4 regions of the Kitasatospora sp. NPDC001660 genome follow, and region 1 is predicted to be linked to each of the others. Evidence: riboswitches for the same ligand, from Rfam matches in the RefSeq annotation. Region 1 holds a riboswitch; each other region holds the start of a gene.

Region 1 (4,693 bases):
TCTTCGGCGACGGCGACCCGCTGGTCGGCGATCAGCACTCCGGCGGCGCCGGCCGCGGTGAACCGGCGGGCGAGGTCGGCTCCCGACCCGCCGTCGAGTACCGCGATGACGACGACTGCGCCGCTGACCCTCATTGGTCGCTCCTCCCTGTGGGCGGCACCGCACCGGCGCCCACGATTTCTGCCGAGGATCGTAGGCACGTCCTGACCCTCCGCAACAGGGGTTACCCCTCAGGTGACCAGGCTCACGCCTGCCGTCCGTCCAAGGCCCGTCCAAGGCCTGTCCACGCACTGTCCACAGACCGTTCGCAAGGTGGTGATGCGCCGCCCCCGGGCCGTTGACGAGCCGGTTACGCACCGTGGATGGCGAGTCGCCCCCGACCCACCGGATACGGTCGACCCATGCCAGTTCAGCCCGACGCCGCCCGCCCGCCGCTCTTCACCTGGGAGTTCGCCGCCGACCCGTACCCGGCCTACGCCTGGCTGCGCGAGCACGCCCCCGTGCACCGCACCACGCTGCCGAGCGGGGTGGAGGCCTGGCTGGTGACACGGTACGCGGACGCGCGCCAGGCGCTGGCGGACAGCCGGCTGTCGAAGAACCCCGCGCACCACAGCGAGCAGGCGCACCGCACCGGCCGGGTCGGCATCCCGGGGGAGCGGCAGGCGGACCTGATGACCCACCTGCTGAACATCGACCCGCCGGACCACACCCGGCTGCGCCGCCTGGTGTCGAAGGCGTTCACACCGCGCCGGGTGGCCGAGTTCGAGCCGCGGGTGCAGCAGCTCACCGACCGTCTGATCGACGGCTTCGCGCAGCGCGGTTCGGCGGACCTCATCCACGAGTTCGCGTTCCCGCTCCCCATCTACGCGATCTGCGACCTGCTCGGCGTGCCGGCCGAGGACCAGGACGACTTCCGCGACTGGGCCGGGATGATGATCCGCCATGGCGGCGGTCAACGCGGCGGCGTGGGGCGGGCGGTGAAGCGGATGCGGGCGTACCTGCTGGAGCTGATCCACCGCAAGCGGGCGGACCTCGGGGACGACCTGATCTCGGGCCTGATCCGGGCGAGCGACCACGGCGAGCACCTCACCGAGAACGAGGCCGCCGCGATGGCGTTCATCCTCCTCTTCGCGGGCTTCGAGACCACCGTCAACCTGATCGGCAACGGGACGTACGCGCTGCTGCGCAACCCGGAGCAGCGCCGCCTGCTCCAGGAGTCGGTGGCGCGCGGCGAGACGGCGCTGCTGGAGACCGGGATCGAGGAACTCCTGCGCTACGACGGGCCGGTGGAGCTCGCGACGTGGCGGTTCGCGACCCGCCCGCTGGCCATCGGCGGGGTGGACATCCCGGTCGGCGACCCGGTGCTCGTGGTGCTGGCCGCGGCGGACCGGGACCCGGCCCGTTTCTCGGACGAGAACACCCTGGACCTGGCCCGAACGGACAATCCGCACCTGGGTTTCGGGCACGGCATCCACTACTGCATCGGCGCCCCGCTGGCCAGGCTCGAAGGGCGGGCGGCGCTGGCCACGCTGCTGTCCCGGCTGCCCGATCTCGCGCTGGCGCAAAGCCCCGAGGAACTGCGCTGGCGCGGTGGCCTGATCATGCGCGGATTGCGTGAACTACCGGTCGAATTCAGTCCCGAGAGCCGCTCGCCGCATGCGCTCGCGGACGCTCCACCATGCTGACGATACGTCGCAAACCGGTCCACATGCCTGGTGTGAACACCCATCAATCCGGACAAACAACCGCCGTTGGTAGGCGATCGACCACGCGCCGTGATGTCTGTGTGATATCTGCGATATGAGCTTGTGATTGATCTGAGGATCTGTCTACTCTCCCTGGAGTTCGCAGCTGCGGACCCCGAGTGCGGAACGCCGAGTCCTGCCCGCCGCACCACGGGAAACCGACCAGAACCCTGGGCAGGGGCGGGGGAACCAGGTTTGTTGCCGTTCCTCCACGGCTTGGGGTGAAGCCGCCCGAGCGGAATCGTTTCCGCAGACGGCGGCCGGGCCACCTCCCGGTCCGAACCCGACAGCTCACCTCGCAGGCGTGCGGAGAGGGACCCCTTCATGCTGTTCGTTGGAACCGGCCGTCACCGTCGTCGCACCCAGACCGAGAAGGCCATCGCCGCCGCGGGTGTGGCCGGCGTCGGACTCGCGATGCCGATCCTCACCGCCACCGGCGCCTCCGCCGCCCCGGCCTCCGCCTGGGACTCCGTCGCCCAGTGCGAGAGCGGCGGCGACTGGGGCATCAGCACCGGCAACGGCTTCTACGGCGGCCTGCAGTTCACCTCCAGCACCTGGAAGGCGTTCGGCGGCACCGCGTACGCGCCGCAGGCCAACCAGGCCAGCAAGGGCCAGCAGATCGCGGTGGCCGAGAAGGTCCTGGCCTCGCAGGGCCCGGGCGCCTGGCCGGTCTGCTCGAAGAAGGCCGGCCTGTCGAAGGGCGGCGCCCCGGCGGCCGTCGACACCTCGGACGCCCAGCCCGCCGCCCAGCAGCACTCCCAGCCGGCGCAGCAGCCCGCGGCGAAGCCGGCCCAGCCGAAGCCGGCTCAGATGCCCGCCCAGCAGCAGTACCACCAGCAGTACCAGCAGCACGCCCAGCAGGCCCAGCCCCAGCAGCAGACCCAGGCCTCGGGCTTCTCCGGCAAGGCCGGCTGGGACGCCGACGCGAAGGTGTACTGGTACCAGAGCAACGGCGCCTGGCACTGGACCAGCCACCAGAGCGTCTACCACCAGTACGCCGGCCAGGCCGCCCAGCAGCAGCACGCCCAGCAGCAGCACGCCCAGCAGCAGCACGCCCAGCAGCAGTACGCCCAGCCCCAGCAGCAGGCCCCGGCCGCGGCCCCGCACGCCGCCGCCCCGCAGGGCGGCCACGACTACACCGTCCGCGCCGGTGACACGCTGTCGACCATCGCCGCCGCCCAAGGCGTGTCCGGCGGCTGGCAGTCCGTCTACGACGGCAACCGCGCCACCGTCGGCGGCGACCCGAACCTGATCCTGCCCGGCCAGGTCCTGCACCTCGGCTGACCGCCCGACCGACGGCGGACGGCGCGACACGCGGAGGGGGCCGACCCCGGATCGGCCCCTTTCGTCCGCATTCGGCCCATTCCACGGGGCCGGCAGGTGAACTACCGGCAAGTAGCACGGCCACACGCTGAGACGGGACCGAGGTCGGCGTGGCCCCGGGACCCCGTGCGGTTAGGCTCTGGTCGTAACGACTCCGCAATCGTCCCGCTGACCGCACCACCGTCAGCAGGACCCTGCTTCCGCAAGGAGATGCCTCGTGCCGTCCATCGATGTCGTCGTAGCCCGTGAGATCCTCGACTCTCGTGGCAACCCCACGGTCGAGGTCGAGGTCGGCCTCGACGACGGCAGCACCGGTCGTGCCGCTGTCCCGTCGGGTGCCTCCACCGGTGCCTTCGAGGCGCTGGAGCTCCGCGACGGCGACAAGAACCGCTACTTCGGCAAGGGTGTGGAGAAGGCCGTCCTGGCCGTCATCGAGCAGATCGGCCCGGAGCTGGTCGGCTACGACGCCACCGAGCAGCGCCTGATCGACCAGGCCATGCTGGACCTGGACGCCACCCCGGACAAGTCCTCGCTCGGCGCCAACGCCATCCTGGGCGTCTCGCTGGCCGTCGCGCACGCCGCCTCCGAGGCGAGCGACCTGCCACTGTTCCGCTACCTGGGCGGCCCGAACGCGCACGTCCTGCCGGTCCCGATGATGAACATCCTCAACGGCGGCTCGCACGCGGACTCCAACGTCGACATCCAGGAGTTCATGATCGCCCCGATCGGCGCGGAGTCCTTCTCCGAGGCCGTCCGCTGGGGCGTCGAGGTCTACCACACCCTCAAGGGCGTCCTGAAGGAGCGCGGCCTGTCCACCGGCCTCGGCGACGAGGGCGGCTTCGCGCCGAACCTGGACAGCAACCGCGAGGCCCTGGACCTCATCCTCGAGGCCATCCAGAAGGCCGGCTACGTGCCCGGCCGCGACATCGCCCTGGCCCTGGACGTCGCCTCCTCCGAGTTCTACCAGGACGGCGCCTACCAGTTCGAGGGCAAGGCCCTGTCCGCCGCCGAGCTCATCGAGTACTACGCCGAGCTCGTCGCCGCCTACCCGCTGGTCTCCATCGAGGACCCGCTGGACGAGTCGGACTGGGACGGCTGGAAGGCCATCACCGTCAAGCTGGGCGACAAGGTCCAGCTGGTCGGTGACGACCTGTTCGTCACCAACCCGCAGCGCCTGGCCAAGGGCATCGAGACCGGCACCGCCAACGCGCTGCTGGTGAAGGTCAACCAGATCGGCTCGCTGACCGAGACCCTGGACGCCGTCGAGCTGGCCCAGCGCAACGGCTACCGCTGCATGATGTCGCACCGCTCCGGCGAGACCGAGGACGTCACCATCGCCGACCTGGCCGTCGCCACCAACTGCGGCCAGATCAAGACCGGCGCCCCGGCCCGCTCCGAGCGCGTCGCCAAGTACAACCAGCTGCTGCGCATCGAGGAGATCCTCGACGACGCCGCCGAGTACGCCGGCCGCGGCGCGTTCCCGCGGTTCAAGTACGAGGGCTGAACGCTCCCGGTAGCGCATGCCTGACCGGTGCCCCGCCGTTCACCCCGTAGGGTGGACGGCGGGGCACCGTCGCGACCAGGAGGGGAACGGGAGATGGCTGGCTGGAGGATCCCGGGCTTGG
Region 2 (4,693 bases), on a different contig from region 1:
TAGGAGGATCCGGCGCCGGCGCGCAGCATCAGCAGCACCCCGGCGGCGCACAGCAGGGGGCCGACGGTGAGCGGGATCCGTGGGCCGATCCGCTTGCCGAGCCGTGCGGCGCGCGAGGACAGCGCCAGCATCAGCACGGTGATCGGGAGCAGGGCCAGACCGGAGACCAGCGGCGAGAAGCCGGCGACGATCTGCAGCTGCACGACCAGCAGGAAGAACACGCCGCTGAACGCCGCGTACACGCAGAGGGTCACCAGGTTCACGGCCGTGAAGAGCCGTGAGGAGAACAGGCCGAGCGGCAGCATCGGTTCGGGGGCGCGGCGCTCGACGGCGAGGAAGGCCGCGCCGAGGGCGAGCCCGAGCACGCCGGTGACCCAGACGGCGGGGGAGAGGCCCTCGCCGGCCGCCGTCAGCGCGTAGGTGAAGGTGCCGAGCGCGAGGGCGGCGAGCAGCGAGCCGAGCACGTCGAAGCGGCCGGAGGCGCTCTCGTCCCGGCTCTCGGGGACGTAGCGGGAGGCGACCGCGATGACGGCGGCGGCGAGCGGCAGGTTGAGCAGGAAGATCCACCGCCAGCCGGGGCCGTCCACCAGCCAGCCGCCGACGAACGGGCCGACGGCCGCCGACACGCCGCCGAGGCCGGACCACAGTCCGACCGCGGCCGAGCGGTCGTCCGGGTGGAAGACCGCCTGGAGCATGGCGAGCGAACCGGGCGTCAGCAGCGCGCCGCCGATGCCCTGGACGGCGCGCGCGGCGATCAGCACCTGGATGTTCGGCGCGGCGGCGCAGGCCGCGGAGGCGGCGGCGAACCAGACCACGCCGAGCAGGAACACCCGGCGCCGTCCGTAGCGGTCGCCGAGTGCGCCGCCGAGCAGGATGAGCCCGGCGAGCGTCAGCAGATAGGCGTTCAGCGTCCACTGCAGGGACGCGAGGGTGGCGCCGAGATCGGCCCCGATGCGGGGCAGGGCGACGTTCACCACGGTGCTGTCGAGCAACGCCATGCTGGAGCCGAGCACCGTCGCCAGGAGGACCCAGCGTCCCTGCGTGGTGCCCAGGCGCAGGGTGCCGGCCTTGGTTGTGGTCACGGCCCGATCCTCCGCCCGGTGGGGTGGACGTGACAAGGGTCACCGGCGGCGCGTTCGGGGATGGCGGCGGGTGATCGGGTGGTCGCGGAGGGGTGGTCGCATCGGCGCACAGTGGCGGAACGACTGCCAGGAGTGAATGGATTGTGCACGTACTGTATTGCGGATCATTCGGAGCGTCATCGCGGAGGGCGGGGTTGTCGTGGGTTCGAGAGATCGACATTGCTTCACCCGGACGGATGAGTTTTAGTTCAGCGACCGACCGGCCAGCCCGGACGGATCCACCGGGTGGAACGCCGAGTCCTGCCGCTGCCCGGTGGCTCGAACTGAGCTCTGTACGGCAGGAGCGGGGGACCCACAGGTAAGACGCCGGACCGGAATCCGCGCTTTGGGCGCGGCAGTCCAGGACCGGCTTGGGGTGAAGCCGCGCGTGCGGCCGGGCAACTCCAGCCCGAACCCGACAGCTCACCTCGCAGGCGTCGGAGAGGAATCTTCCATGCCTGCACTGGCTCGTCGTATCACCCTGCCCCGCGCCGCCCGCATCGGCATCGCCACCGCCGTGACCGGGGTCTCCTTCGTCCTCCCCCTCGTGACCACGATGAGCGCCCAGGCCCACACCGCCGCCCCCACTGTCGTGTCCGCCGCCGTGGTCCAGCCCGCCAAGGCGGTCGCCGCCGCTCCGGCCGCCGCGGTCACCTCCGGTTACGTCGCCCCGCTCGCCAAGCCGGTGCTGGGCGAGGCGTACGGCGTGGCCGGCACGATGTGGGCCTCCGGCCACCACACCGGCCAGGACTTCATCTGCTCCACCGGTACCCCGGTGCGCGCCGTCGCCGGCGGTGTCGTGGTGAAGGCCGGCAACGGCGGCGCCTACGGCAACGAGGTCGAGATCCGGCTCGCCGACGGCAAGTACGCGCAGTACGCGCACCTCTCCTCGATCGGCGTGTCGGTCGGTCGGGCCGTGACCGTCGGCCAGCAGCTCGGCCTCTCCGGTGCGACCGGCAACGTCACCGGCCCGCACCTGCACTTCGAGATCCGCACCGGGCCGGAGTACGGCTCGGACATCAACCCGGTCACCTACCTCCGGGCGCACGGCGTCGCGCTCTGACCCTTGACGGGGTGATGCCCCTGACGGGGCGACGGACCACCGCGGGTGCGGGGCGAAACGATCAACCGGGATGGTCATGTCGGGTGACCGCTCGACCGGTGATCGCCGCACCGGCGGACATGGGCGCGGGACACGCCCAGGCCGGCCCGGCTCGCGAGACCTTCCTCGCGAGCCGGGCCGGCCGCTGCCGTTCCGGGCTCTCCCGGCCCCCGGGTCAGCCCTGACCGGACCCGTGCCGCGGGGGCGTCTTCGGCGGAGGTGTCGGAGCGCCCGGCAGCCGGACCGTCGCGACGGTGCCGCCGGCGGCACCGTCGGGCGCGAGCGTCACCTCGCCGCCGGTGGCACGGACGGTGCGGGCGACGATCGCCAGTCCCAGGCCGGATCCGGGCAGTTGGCGGGCGGACGGGGAGCGCCAGAAGCGGTCGAAGACGTGCGGGAGGTCCTCGGCGGCGATGCCGGGGCCCCGGTCGCGGACGGCGAGCGCGCCGTTCGTCAGCGAGACGTCGATCCGTCCCCCCGGCGGGCTGAACTTCACCGCGTTGTCGAGCAGGTTGATCACGGCGCGCTCCAGTGCGTGCGGGTCGGCGCGGACGTACCAGGGGTCCAGGTCGACGGTGAAGGCGAGCCCGGGGCCGCGCAGTTCGGCCCGTTCGACGGCGCGGGCGGCGACGTCGTGCAGGGCGACGAGGGGCAGCGGCTTCGCGCCGCGGGCGTCGGCCGGGCGGGAGAGTTCGAGCAGGTCGCCGATGAGGGTGGAGAGTTCCGTCATCTGCGCCTTCATGTTGCCGAGGATCCGGGTGCGGGTCGCCTCGGGCAGCGGGCGGCCGGACTCCTCGCTGCGGATCAGCAGGTCGACGTTGGTGCGCACGGAGGCCAGTGGGGTGCGCAGTTCGTGGCCGGCGTCGGCGATGAGCCGGGCCTGGCTGTCCAGCGAGCCGACGAGGGCGGTGCTCATCGCGTTGAAGGCCTCGCCGAACCGGGCGATCTCGTCGTGGCCGGACACCTCGATCGTCATGCCCGGCTCCTGGGTGCGGGCGATGTGCTGGGCCGCGCGGGTGAGGCGGTCGACCGGGCGCAGGGCGGTGCGGGCGATCCACAAGGCGCCCGCGGCGGCGAGCGCGATGACGACGGCCGCGGCGCCGGCGGTGATCAGGGCGAGTTCGGTGAGCGCGTCCTGCACCGGTTCGAGCGGCTGGGCGATCGCCACGGCGGCGGTGGGTACGGCCTCGCCGAACCCCGCGGGGCCGATGCTGACCACGTAGACGCGCACCGGGGTGCCGTCGGCGGTCTGGCCGTCGCGGAACAGCGAGGCGGCGTGCGCTCCGGTGCTCCCGCTCCCCGCGATCTGGAGGTCCTCCGGGGCGACGGCCACGGCGCGGGGGTCGTTCTGCGGGCAGGAGGTGCCGTCGGCGACGATCACCGTGGGGAGGATGCCTCCCTTGGGCATCCACGGCTGCCCGGCCGTGCCGTGGCACAACTCGGTCAAGGCCTTGATCTGCTGGCCGTTCGGGGGCCGGTCGCCCGGCATCCACGAGCGGGCCAGGGTCCGATCGACCTGGTTGACCATTTCATTGCGTGCGACGAACCAGCCGGCCACGGCGCAGGCCACGACCGCCAGCGAGACGGCGGCCGCGGTGAACAGCGCGAGCCGGCCGCGGAGTGTCATCCGGCCGAACCACCGTGGCCTGTCCGGTCTTTCTTCGCCCTTTGCCGTCATGGCTCCATTTCCCCCCGGTGCGTGTCCATCGTCGGGCCACGATCCACCGCGACCGTGAGACCCCGATGAGAACCACCTGACGCGGAGATCAAGAGAGGCGTTCGCACATTCCCGGCGGAATCGTTCGTTGACGTCCAGGACGTTGTCCGTCCCCGGAACCGCGACGGACCAGCGGCCGTTGCCGGCGTCGGTGACCTTCCACTGCCGGGAGGCCCGGTCCGCGTGCCAGTCACCAGGAGGTCGACGGCCGCGATGGCCGCAGGTGCGGCGGGCTGTCGGGACGGCCGGGATTCGGCGAGAATCGGGGGAACCCGGCCCCCGGACCCGGCAGGAGGACCCAGCCCATGACCTCGACCCGCTCCGGCCCCGACTGGCTGGCCGACGCCGTCCTCTACCAGATCTACCCGCAGACCTTCGCCGACTCCGACGGCGACGGCATCGGCGACTTCGCCGGCATCGCCGAGCACCTCGACCACCTCTCCTGGCTCGGCGTCGACACGGTCTGGCTCAACCCCTGCTTCGCCTCGCCGTTCCGCGACGCCGGCTACGACATCACCGACTACCTCGCCCCCGCCCCGCGCTACGGCAGCACCGAGGACCTCGTGGCCCTGGTCGAGGCCGCCCGTCGCAAGGGCATCCGGATCCTGTTCGACCTGGTCGCCGGCCACACCTCCGACCGCCACCCGTGGTTCCTGGCCGCCGCCGAGGACCCGGCCGACCACCGCTACATCTGGTCCGACCGGCAGGTGGACGGTTTCGTCCCCTCGCCCGGCAGCCGTCCGGGCTTCTACC
Region 3 (4,693 bases), on a different contig from region 1:
CGCCACCTTGGCGACCTGGGCCGACGCAGCCGGGTCAAGGCCGTTGAAGGCGCTGTCGGTGACCTTGTAGTCGGCGGACGTGCCCTGGCCGCTTCCTTGTCCATGGCCTGCTGGGCGGAGTGCCCGGTCACGGTCAGACCGGTGATCAGGGCAAGCCCGATCTTCAGGGCCGAGGCCGTGGCCCCGACCGGCGGCATGCGAGGGCCGGGCGCCGCCGCGCCGGCGTAGCCGGCCGTGGCGGGCCTGGACGGGGCTCACGTGGCGGGGAGGCTGTTCGCCATCTCCCGGAAGCGGGCGGACGGCCGCATCATGCCGTTGTCGCCGACGTTCAGGTTCTCCAGCCAGCCGTCCCGGTACCAGAAGATCGACGAGGTCAGCGGGGCCGGGTCGTTGATCTGGAGCTCCTTCGACAGGTCGATCATGAAGCGGATCGCGGTCAGCGACGAGCCGCTGCGGATCGGCGCCGCGCAGAACGCGTTGTTCGTCGGCAGGGTGACCAGCGCGCCGTGGGGCAGCTCGGCCCCGCCCAGGGCGTTCTCCAGGCGCAGGGCCTGGGCGGCGCCGGGCCACACCCCCGTCCCGTTCACGGCGTAGAGGACGTCGCCGTTCGTCGCGTTGAAGGACTGGCGGTTGAGGTGCTCGGTGGCCAGGTTGGCGAAGGCCCGCTCCCAGAGCTCGGCCCGGCTGACGCTCCACTGGTCGGCGGCGTGCTCGGCTATCGACAGGGCCTCGGTCTTCCCGCCCCGCTTCCCGCCGTTCACGCAGAGGACGACCGACAGCTCATCGTCGACCTGCCGGGCCATGGGGTCGGGGCCCAGGGCACGGGTCGGGGCGAACAGGAGCCGCAGCCGGTCACGGACCTCGAAGACCGAGATCTCGGCCAGCGCCTTGCACGGGCCGTGCTCGTCGCACAGCGGCTTCGGAAGGTTCTTGCGGTTGCCGAACAGTGGCATGGGTGGCTCCCCCGGGTCGGTGCGGCAGTCGGACCAAAGCAGCAGCATCCCACGGGAGTTCACTACCGTCCCCTGGATCACCCGATTCTCGGACCACGCCCGGACAGCGTGTCAGCCGGCCGGATGTTCCCACGGGTGTGCCCGCCGCAATCTGTGCGGCCGACACACCCCTTCGTGGGCCGCCCCCGGCTTGCCGCGGGTGCGCTTGCCGGATCCGGCACTGGTGTGCAGGTCCAGCATCATGGGGATCAGCAGCGTCTCGGCCCTGGCCACCCGCCACCGCACCACGCTCACCCGGGTGGGCCGGCCGGTGCGGGTCACCACCGGTCGCCGCCTCGCCGGCGAGGGCTTCCCCGCCGGCGCGGAGGACACGGTGGTGGTGCTCGACGGGCGGGCCGCTTTCACCGGCCTCGACACCGAGGGCGTCCACCTCCACTACGGCGCCTGCCTCGGCACCCCGGACGAGATCCTGGTCGTCGGCCCGGACGAAACCGGCGCCGGGCCGACCCGGCGGGAGCTGGGGGGACGAGGACCTCGCCGTGTTCGCCGAGCGCCTGGCGCGCTGCGGCGCGGCGGACTGACCGCGCCGCGGTCCCGTCCGGACCCCGGGTACGCCGACGGCCCGGCTCACGCACCGCAACGTGAACCGGGCCGTTCAGGTGGCCGCTTGGCAGCCCGCCCGCCGACCGGACGTCCGGTCGGCGGGCGGTACTCGCCCGGACCCACCGGTTCGAACAGGCCGATCAGGTCCGATCAGGCCGTACTGATCGGGAGAGGTCCGATCAGTACGCCTGGTGCACCTGCCAGAACGCCCAGGCGGCGTTCGGGCTGCCGTAGACGGTGTTCATGTACTGCAGGGCCCACTTGAGCTGGGTGGCGGGGTTGTTCTGCCAGTCGGAACCGGCCGAGGCCATCTTGTTGCCGGGCAGCGCCTGCGGCAGGCCGTAGGCACCCGAGCTCGGGTTGGTGGCGTGGACGTTCCAGCCGCTCTCGTGGCTGATGATCTGGTCGAACGAGGCCAGCTGGTTCGCCGGGACGATCGAGGCGGCGAGCGCCTGCAGCGCGGCCGGGGTGTTCGCGACCGGGGCGGCGGCCAGCGGGCTGGCGGCAGCCGGCTTGGCCGCAGCCGCAGCGGGCGCCGGCGCAGCCGGGGCCTGCGCCGGGGCGGCCCCGCCCAGGGTCAGGTGCTGGCCCGGGTAGATCTTGTCCGGGCCGTTGGTCAGCACGGACTTGTTGAGGTCGTAGAGCTTCTGCCAGCCGCCCTGCACGTTGTGCGCGGTGGCGATCTTGGTGAGGGAGTCACCGCTCCGGACGGTGTAGCCGGCGGGCGCCTGCGGGGCGGCGGCCGGGGCGGCCTGGACCGAGTGCACCGGGGCGGACGTGACGGGGGCGGCGTTCGAGGCGGTGGCGGCGACCACCGGGACGCCGGCGCCGACGCCGACGACCACGGCGGCCGCGACGATGCGCTTGATGGAACCGGCAGCGAACAGGCTGGGGCGAGCGTTGACGGGCAGCATGAAGTGCGATTCCTCTCCCACGCCTGCGAGGTGAGCTGTCGGGTTCGGGCTGGAGCAGCCCGGCCGCGCAGAGACGCGGCTTCACCCCTAGCCCCGCCGGGACCAGCCCGGATGAGGCGACTTACCTGTGGGTCCCCCGCCCCTGCCGTGGTGCTTCATGGGTGCACGTGCCCGCCCGGTCCGGCGGCAGGATTCGGCGTTCCGGAGAGCGGGGTTCGTTTCGTACAGAGACGAACGAGAAGGACCGTAAACGGCACGGAGCCAATAGCACAAGCCTTCGTGAGCCGGGTCACGTCCCGGCCGGATTGTCCGAATGATCCGCAACATTCCTTGGTAACGATGCGGTAACAGCCCTATGAGTGCGCGTCAGTGCGGGCCGCCGGGCCCGGTGCGGCGGCCACCGCCCGATGGCGCGCCGTGCGGCCCGGGCCAGATCCTGTCCGGCTCGGGCTGGAACCGTGAGGTGCGGGCCGCGCCGCCCAGCGCCGCGAGTCCCAGCACGCGGCCGGGTCGCAGGTGCAGCGCGACCGCGCCCGCTTCACCGCCGAGACGGACTGACTGACCGCACGCCCCCAACGCCGTCGAACTCCAGGCATCCCACGGGCCATCGCCGCCGCTGCCGCCCGCACGACAGGAGCCCCTGGGTGGCAGGCCGGCCTGCCACCCAGGGGCTCCTGCGCTTCTCAGCGCGGGTCCACGAGCTCCTGGGCGAAGACCGTCCCCAGCGGCTCGGGACCGACGTACTGCTGGCAGTTGCACTGGCGCGGCTCGAACTGCACCGGCCGGCGGTCGGCGTCCCACGCGGTCGGCGCCTCGACCTCCTCGTGGCAGCGGCCCTGCTTGTCGTGCTTGGCCAGGTGGTGCGTGCAGCCGCAGACCGGCTCGGGCGGGCGCTTGGCCGCCTCCAGAGCGGCCCGCTGGCGGTCCGCCGCCTCCAGCAGCTCCAGCTTGCGCTCGTGCCGGGTCTTCATCGCCCGGCGGGCGTTGTTCGCGACGTACCCGCCGCCGTACAGCACTGCCGGCGCGATCCACCATACGATGTCGAACATCGACCGCTCCCCCGTCTTCCCCGAATTCCCCGCTGCGGAGTTCCGGCGCACATCGTACGCCTGACCTGCGGAGAAGGACCCCACGGGGGAGCCCACGGAGCGTCAGGCCCAAGGGCGGATCAGCGGATCACCGGGAGCACCGCGGCGCCCGAACGGCCGGAGGCCGCCTCGATGAACGCGACCGGGTCGGCCACCTCGGCGAGCAGCGCGCGGGTCGCGTGCAGGGCCGCGTCGGCGGGCGGCGGGCCGCCGACGACGGCGATCAGGTCGAGCAGGTGGACGGTCGCCTCCATGAGCGCCACCTCGGCCAGCGCGCCGATCCGCACACTGCCGAGCAGCGGGTGGGCGGCCACGCTGTCCGGCGACAGGTCCGCGTAGCCGGCCAGCGCGGCCGGGCCCTCGACCTCGAACCGGGCGATCAGCCCCGCCGGGTCGGTCGCGGCGGCGGCCTGCTTCGCGACATCGGCAACGTGCCCCGCGGCGGTGTGCGCGAGGCCGCCCGGCTGGTTGAAGTGGCGCAGGATGGCAGCGCCGGTCTCCACGTTCGCCGGGCCGTCGACGATGGCCCCGCGCAGCTGCGTGAACGATTCGGCGGCGGGCGCCACGTGTGCGAACAGGTCCAGGACCGTCCAGCCCGGCAGTCGGGTGTCCCGGGCCCACGCCTCGCCGTCCAACCCCTTGCCGCGTTCCGCCCAGGAGTGCCAGGCCTCGGCCAACAGCTCGGTCGTGGGAGCGATTTGACGGGACATTCGGTCTCCTCTGGAGCGGCACGGACAACGTACGTTCACCGTAGCCGAACGACCCGGAAACCCGGTTGCGGGGGGGGCACTTGAGGTCCGGCGATCGGGGCATGACCAGCGCCCCCGAAGCGCTCGCCGGGCGAAGCGAGGCGGGCGGCGTGAGTGAGCGAAGCGAGGCAGGTGCATGAGCGCCGAGCCGGTCGCGGGGCTCCTCGCCGGCTACGGCATCGCCGGCCCGGTCGGGCCGTCGCGGCCTGCCTCGTGGCGCTCACCGCCCGCGCGCCCGGCCGCTCACGGCCCCTCGCCTCCGCGGCGGTGATCGGCGGCCTCGCGGCGCACCTCGCCGCCACGGCGTCGTGATCGCGTCCTATTCATCTCGTTCAGTAGCATATTTACCTTGTATCCTGGTTCTGTATCCCTCTGCACCCCTTCTC
Region 4 (4,693 bases), on a different contig from region 1:
GCGGCAGCGACATGATGGCGCTCGGGGCGATCCGGGCGGTGCGGCAGCGGGGGCTTTCGGTGCCGCAGGACGTGTCGGTGGTCGGCTTCGACGACTCGCCGCTGATCGCCTTCACGGAGCCGCCGCTGACGACGGTCCGCCAGCCGGTCGAGGCGATGGCGACGGCGGCGGTGGACGCGCTGCTGGAGGAGGTGGGCGGAAACGCCGCCCAGCGCGGGGAGTTCATGTTCCAGCCGGAGCTGGTCATGCGCGGCTCCACGGGGGCCTGCGCGCGCTGAGCGCGGGGTCCGGTGCCTTGCGGCGAAGGGCCCGGAGAGCGGCTGCTCTCCGGGCCCTTCGGCGTGCCCAGGGTCAGCCCTCCTGGACGGCCGGGCGGTCGGCGGTGAGGCGGTGGCCGTCGGCGGCCTCGCCGGTACGGGTCTCGGTGCGGCGGCCACGGGCAAGGTAGTCGCGCAGGATCAGTTCGACGGCGTCCTGCGGGTTCTTGGTACCGGAGAGCATCATCGCGTCGATCGCGAGGTTCGCGTCGAGTGCGACGGTGACGTGGGCCATGGGTGACTCCTCCTCGGGTGCGGAGCAGAAGCATGCCCGTTGGTCCGGAGTTTGACCACGCGGAGACACGGAGGCGCGGAGGCGCGGATGCGCGGAGACGTCGAAGCCCCGGGGAGGAGCGACCAGACTCTCCCCGGGGCGGACGGGTGACAGATGACAGCGAACAGATGATGAAATCTGTTACCTGTTTGCCGTCATCCGCAATCTGCTACCCGTCGTCAGACGCGGCCGGCGAAGTCCGGCGCCCAGTTGGCGATGGTCTGCAGGCGGACGCCCGAGCTCGGGTTGGCGGCCTCGACGTACTGACCGCCGCCGATGTAGATCGCGACGTGGTAGACGCCGGAGTTCTGGCCGTTGTTGGACCAGAACAGCAGGTCGCCCGGCTGCAGGCTGTCCAGCGAGACGTGGGTGCTGGCGGCGGCCTGGTCGGCGGCGACGCGCGGGACGGAGATGCCCGCGGCGCGCAGCGCGGCCTGGGTCAGGCCCGAGCAGTCCCAGCCGCCGTTGCCGGTGCCGCCGTACACGTAGGCCTGGCCGACCTGCGACTTGGCGAAGTTGACCGCGGCGGCCATGGTGCCGGTGGCGGCCGGGGCAGGGGCCGGGGTCTTGGCCTGCGCCTGGGCGGAGGGCTTGGCGGCGGGCTTGGTCGACGGCTTGGCGGCCAGGGTCTGGGTCTCGGCGGCCGGCTGGGCGTTCACGGCGTTCCCGGCGGAGGACTGGCCCGACTTCTGCGAGCGGTCGAACCAGTTGAAGTCGCCGGACTGGCCGGCCGGAGCCTGGGCGGGGTCGCCGAAGGTCAGGTGCTGGCCCGGGTAGATGATGTCCGGACCCTCGGTCAGGATGCCGCGGTTCAGCTCGAACAGCCGCTGCCAGCCGCCCTTGACGTTGTGCTTGTCGGCGATCGAGGACAGCCAGTCGCCGGCCACGACGGTGTAGTCGGAGCCGTTGGTCTGGGTGCCGTTCTGGGTCCAGCCCTGGCGCTTCTGCGCCCAGTTGCCCTTGGCGGAGTTGTCGGCGGCCGGGGCCTGGTCCTGCGCCGGGGCGGCAGGCTTCGCGGCCGGGGCAGCCGGCTTGGCGGCCGGCGCGGCAGCCTTCGCGGCGGTCGCGCCGGCGGAGGTGTCGACGGCGGCCGGGGCGCCGCCCTTGGTCAGGCCGGCCTGGACGGAGCACACGGGCCAGGCGCCGGGCCCCTGGGAGGCGAGGACCTTCTCGGCGATCGCGATCTGCTGGTCCTTGGTGGCCTGGTTGGCCTGCGGGGCGTAGGCGGTGCCGCCGAAGGCGGCCCAGGTGCTGGAGGTGAACTGCAGCCCGCCGTAGAAGCCGTTGCCGGTGTTGATGCTCCAGTCGCCGCTGCTCTCGCACTGGGCGACCTTCTCCCAGGTGGCGACGGAGGCGGCGGAGGCGGTCCCGGAGGAGAGGCAGGGGATGGTGAGGCCGACGCCTGCGACGCCGAGGGCGGCGATGACGCGATGGGTGCGGCTGGACAGGCGGGTGCCGTTGGTGGGCAGCATGAAGACGCGGTCCTCTCCCACGCCTGCGAGGTGAGCTGTCGGATTCGGGCTGGAGTTGCCCGGCCGCGCTGTGGCGCGGCTTCACCCCTAGCCCAGAACCGTTCCGTGGAGCGGTCCGGGGCGACTTACCTGTGGGTCCCCCGCTCCTGCCGTGGTGCGTTTTCGCGCTGCCAGCGCACCCGACGGCAGGACTCGGCGTTGCGGATGAGCTGGGTTCGTGTGGTCACGAACGGGGAGCACGTTAAGCAGACTTAAGTTCAAACTGCAAATATCTGTGATGTGCATCACGGGTTATCGGAAACTGCCAAAAATTCAGCTCCTCATGATCGGAAATGATCGTCTTCCTGCAATTGGCCCATGGATGTGTACAGCTGGCGGGATCTCAGAATCGGAATGACAGAGCGTCACCAAGGTGCAAATATTTACAAAACGGACATTTTACATATTTGGTTCTTAATTCCCTTATGGCGCAAGCCGAAAGGGCCCGGAACGCAGCCGTTCCGAGCCCTTTCTCGAGCGTGTGCCTGCTACTCGCCGGCAGACTCCTCGGCTGCCCCGGCGGCCGTCCCACCGGCCGCGTGGGCCGCGTGGGAGCCCCCGGCGGCGGCCTCCGCAGCCTCGGCCTCGGCCTGCGCGGCGGCCAGCGCCTCCGGCGACGGGGCCGGCAGTGCGGCGAGGTACTGGGAGGCGATGAGCTGGCCGACCGTCTGGTACGCGCCGAGCGGCGCGGCGGACGGGCAGCCGGTCTCCTCGGCGGCCGCGGCGAGCAGCTCGGAGTCCGCCTCCGGGCCGATCACCAGCGGGGCCAGCGCGGGGCGCTGCGAGCCGGTCTCCTTGAGGTGCGCGACGGCCGCGGCGACCGAGCCGGGCACGTCGAGCGCGGCGGCGACGACCGGGACGGCCAGGCGGGCGGCGAGCAGCACGCCGGTGATGCCGGCGGCCGCCGCGGCGTCCTCGCCGCCGACGGTGGTCAGTACGACGCCGTCCGCGGCGGTCGCGATGGCGAACAGGCGCGCGCGGTCGGCGCGGGCCAGTCCGGCCTCGGACAGGCGCACGTGGACGGCCTCGGCGAGCAGCGGGTGCGGGCCCAGCGCGTCGGTGACGTGGGCGCCGTGCTCGGCGGCGAGTGCGTGGAGTTCGGTCAGGAAGCCGTGCGGGCCGGGCACCAGCGGCACCAGGATCGGCGCCGGGACGCCGGCCTCGGCGGCGGCCGCCAGCAGCTCGCCGACGCTGCGCTCGTGGTCGTCCGCGCCCTCGGTGTGGTTGCCGGGGAGGTAGCCCACCGCGGTCTCGACGCCGTTCTGCTCGCTGCGGACGATCGAGAGGAGCTCCTCGACGACCGAGCGGGACTCGGGCCCGGCGGTCGCGGGCACGGCGAGCACCAGGGCCGGGGAGCCGGCGGGGATCTCGGGGCGCTCGGGGCGGCGGTGGCGCCCCCGCGCGCGGGAGCCTGGGGTGCGGACGGGCAGTGGCGCGCCCGGGATGGCTGCGGTGCTCATGGCGGAGATCGTAGGACATCGGCCCGTCAGGGCTGCAGTCGGCTGCCGTGCCGGTTTCGCGCGAGCGTCGTGTGTGTGGCGCGCGAAAGGCTCGCGTGCGCGGGCCGATGAGCGGTCATTAGGTCACATTCCGGACATGCCTGCCCCAACCCCCGCGCGTCCGCCGGTATCTCCAGGAGACGCGGCGGGCGGGGCGTCGCGTTGCACCCGTGGCGCGTGAGATGTCTCACAGTGGACGGGCGGCCTGACGGAGTGTCACGAGGGTGCGACTCCCGGCTTTCGAAGATCAACATTCAGCGGGGGGCCGCTCACGGCCGGTTATCGGAAGCCGGCCGGTTCGGTCGACTATGTCCGTTTACGTACCGCCAGGAGAAGGGTCCGTGAAGGGTTCAGGTCGGGTGGCGAAAGGCCTCGTGCACCTGCAACGTCTCGTGCTGATGCACGTGCACAACAGCTATCATCGCGTCAAGTGAGGCGTTGTGCCGGGCTGGTACGGGGCCGGCCCGTTCGTTCGGCGGGTGCCGGGGGCGCCGCGCTGGACCACAACTCCGGGGCTCTTCGGGAGACTTCTATGCACGACTCGCACGATTCGCAGGACCTGGGCGGCTCGTACGGTCCCTACAACGGGATTGCCGCCACCGAGCTGGAGGGAGTGGTCTGGCAGAAGAGCCTGCACAGCAACTCCCAGGGAAACTGCGTCGAGTTCGCCGCGCTGCCGGGGGGCGACGTGGCGATGCGCAACTCGCGCTTCCCGGACGGTCCGGCGCTCATCTACACGCGGGCCGAGATCGCCGCGATGCTGTTGGGGGTCAAGGACGGGGAGTTCGACCACCTGGCCGTCTGACCGGCTGTCCGGCCACTCGTCCGGTCGATCGACCGGCCACTCGTCCGGACGTCCGTCCGGCCGGCCACCGCTCCGTTCTCGGAGCCATCGGGGGGCCGTCGTGGGTGCTGACACCGCGACGGCCTTTGTCTTCTTCGCGTCGGCCTCCACGCGTTGCGGTGCGTCCGCGTACCGCGTGTTCTCCGCGCACCGCGCGCTCGGTGCCTTCTCCGCGCTCCGCGCACTCCGCGGGTCTTCCGTGCGCTCCACGCTCCTGGCGTTCCGCGCGTTCGGGGGCCCGCCGGTCT

Evidence for each region. Region 1 has a riboswitch for cyclic di-AMP ahead of ACWCXH_RS25680 (transglycosylase family protein). Riboswitches for the same ligand answer to the same signal wherever they lie in the genome.
Region 2: it holds a riboswitch for cyclic di-AMP, as region 1 does, so the genes downstream of both, ACWCXH_RS21955 (M23 family metallopeptidase) here and ACWCXH_RS25680 (transglycosylase family protein) in region 1, are expected to answer to the same signal.
Region 3: it holds a riboswitch for cyclic di-AMP, as region 1 does, so the genes downstream of both, ACWCXH_RS13395 (LysM peptidoglycan-binding domain-containing protein) here and ACWCXH_RS25680 (transglycosylase family protein) in region 1, are expected to answer to the same signal.
Region 4: it holds a riboswitch for cyclic di-AMP, as region 1 does, so the genes downstream of both, ACWCXH_RS08650 (transglycosylase family protein) here and ACWCXH_RS25680 (transglycosylase family protein) in region 1, are expected to answer to the same signal.

What each region holds. Positions count from the first base shown of each region.
Region 1 is NZ_JBSFGU010000027.1:6,726-11,418, reverse strand. Features, by position in the region: gene ACWCXH_RS25690 (SDR family NAD(P)-dependent oxidoreductase) at 1-134, opposite strand, end outside; gene ACWCXH_RS25685 (cytochrome P450 family protein) at 402-1,685, shown strand; cyclic di-AMP (ydaO/yuaA leader) riboswitch at 1,896-2,064, shown strand; gene ACWCXH_RS25680 (transglycosylase family protein) at 2,070-3,029, shown strand; gene eno (phosphopyruvate hydratase) at 3,286-4,572, shown strand; gene ACWCXH_RS25670 (FtsB family cell division protein) at 4,690-4,693, shown strand, end outside.
Region 2 is NZ_JBSFGU010000020.1:36,101-40,793, forward strand. Features, by position in the region: gene ACWCXH_RS21950 (MFS transporter) at 1-1,082, opposite strand, end outside; cyclic di-AMP (ydaO/yuaA leader) riboswitch at 1,437-1,573, shown strand; gene ACWCXH_RS21955 (M23 family metallopeptidase) at 1,576-2,184, shown strand; gene ACWCXH_RS21960 (sensor histidine kinase) at 2,399-3,850, opposite strand; gene ACWCXH_RS21965 (alpha-amylase family glycosyl hydrolase) at 4,246-4,693, shown strand, end outside.
Region 3 is NZ_JBSFGU010000009.1:224,674-229,366, reverse strand. Features, by position in the region: gene ACWCXH_RS13400 (hypothetical protein) at 255-953, opposite strand; gene ACWCXH_RS13395 (LysM peptidoglycan-binding domain-containing protein) at 1,736-2,470, opposite strand; cyclic di-AMP (ydaO/yuaA leader) riboswitch at 2,478-2,599, opposite strand; gene ACWCXH_RS13390 (hypothetical protein) at 3,154-3,519, opposite strand; gene ACWCXH_RS13385 (maleylpyruvate isomerase N-terminal domain-containing protein) at 3,639-4,268, opposite strand.
Region 4 is NZ_JBSFGU010000006.1:13,943-18,635, reverse strand. Features, by position in the region: gene ACWCXH_RS08660 (LacI family DNA-binding transcriptional regulator) at 1-278, shown strand, start outside; gene ACWCXH_RS08655 (hypothetical protein) at 352-552, opposite strand; gene ACWCXH_RS08650 (transglycosylase family protein) at 771-2,063, opposite strand; cyclic di-AMP (ydaO/yuaA leader) riboswitch at 2,071-2,232, opposite strand; gene ACWCXH_RS08645 (hypothetical protein) at 2,591-3,562, opposite strand; gene ACWCXH_RS08640 (DUF397 domain-containing protein) at 4,134-4,406, shown strand.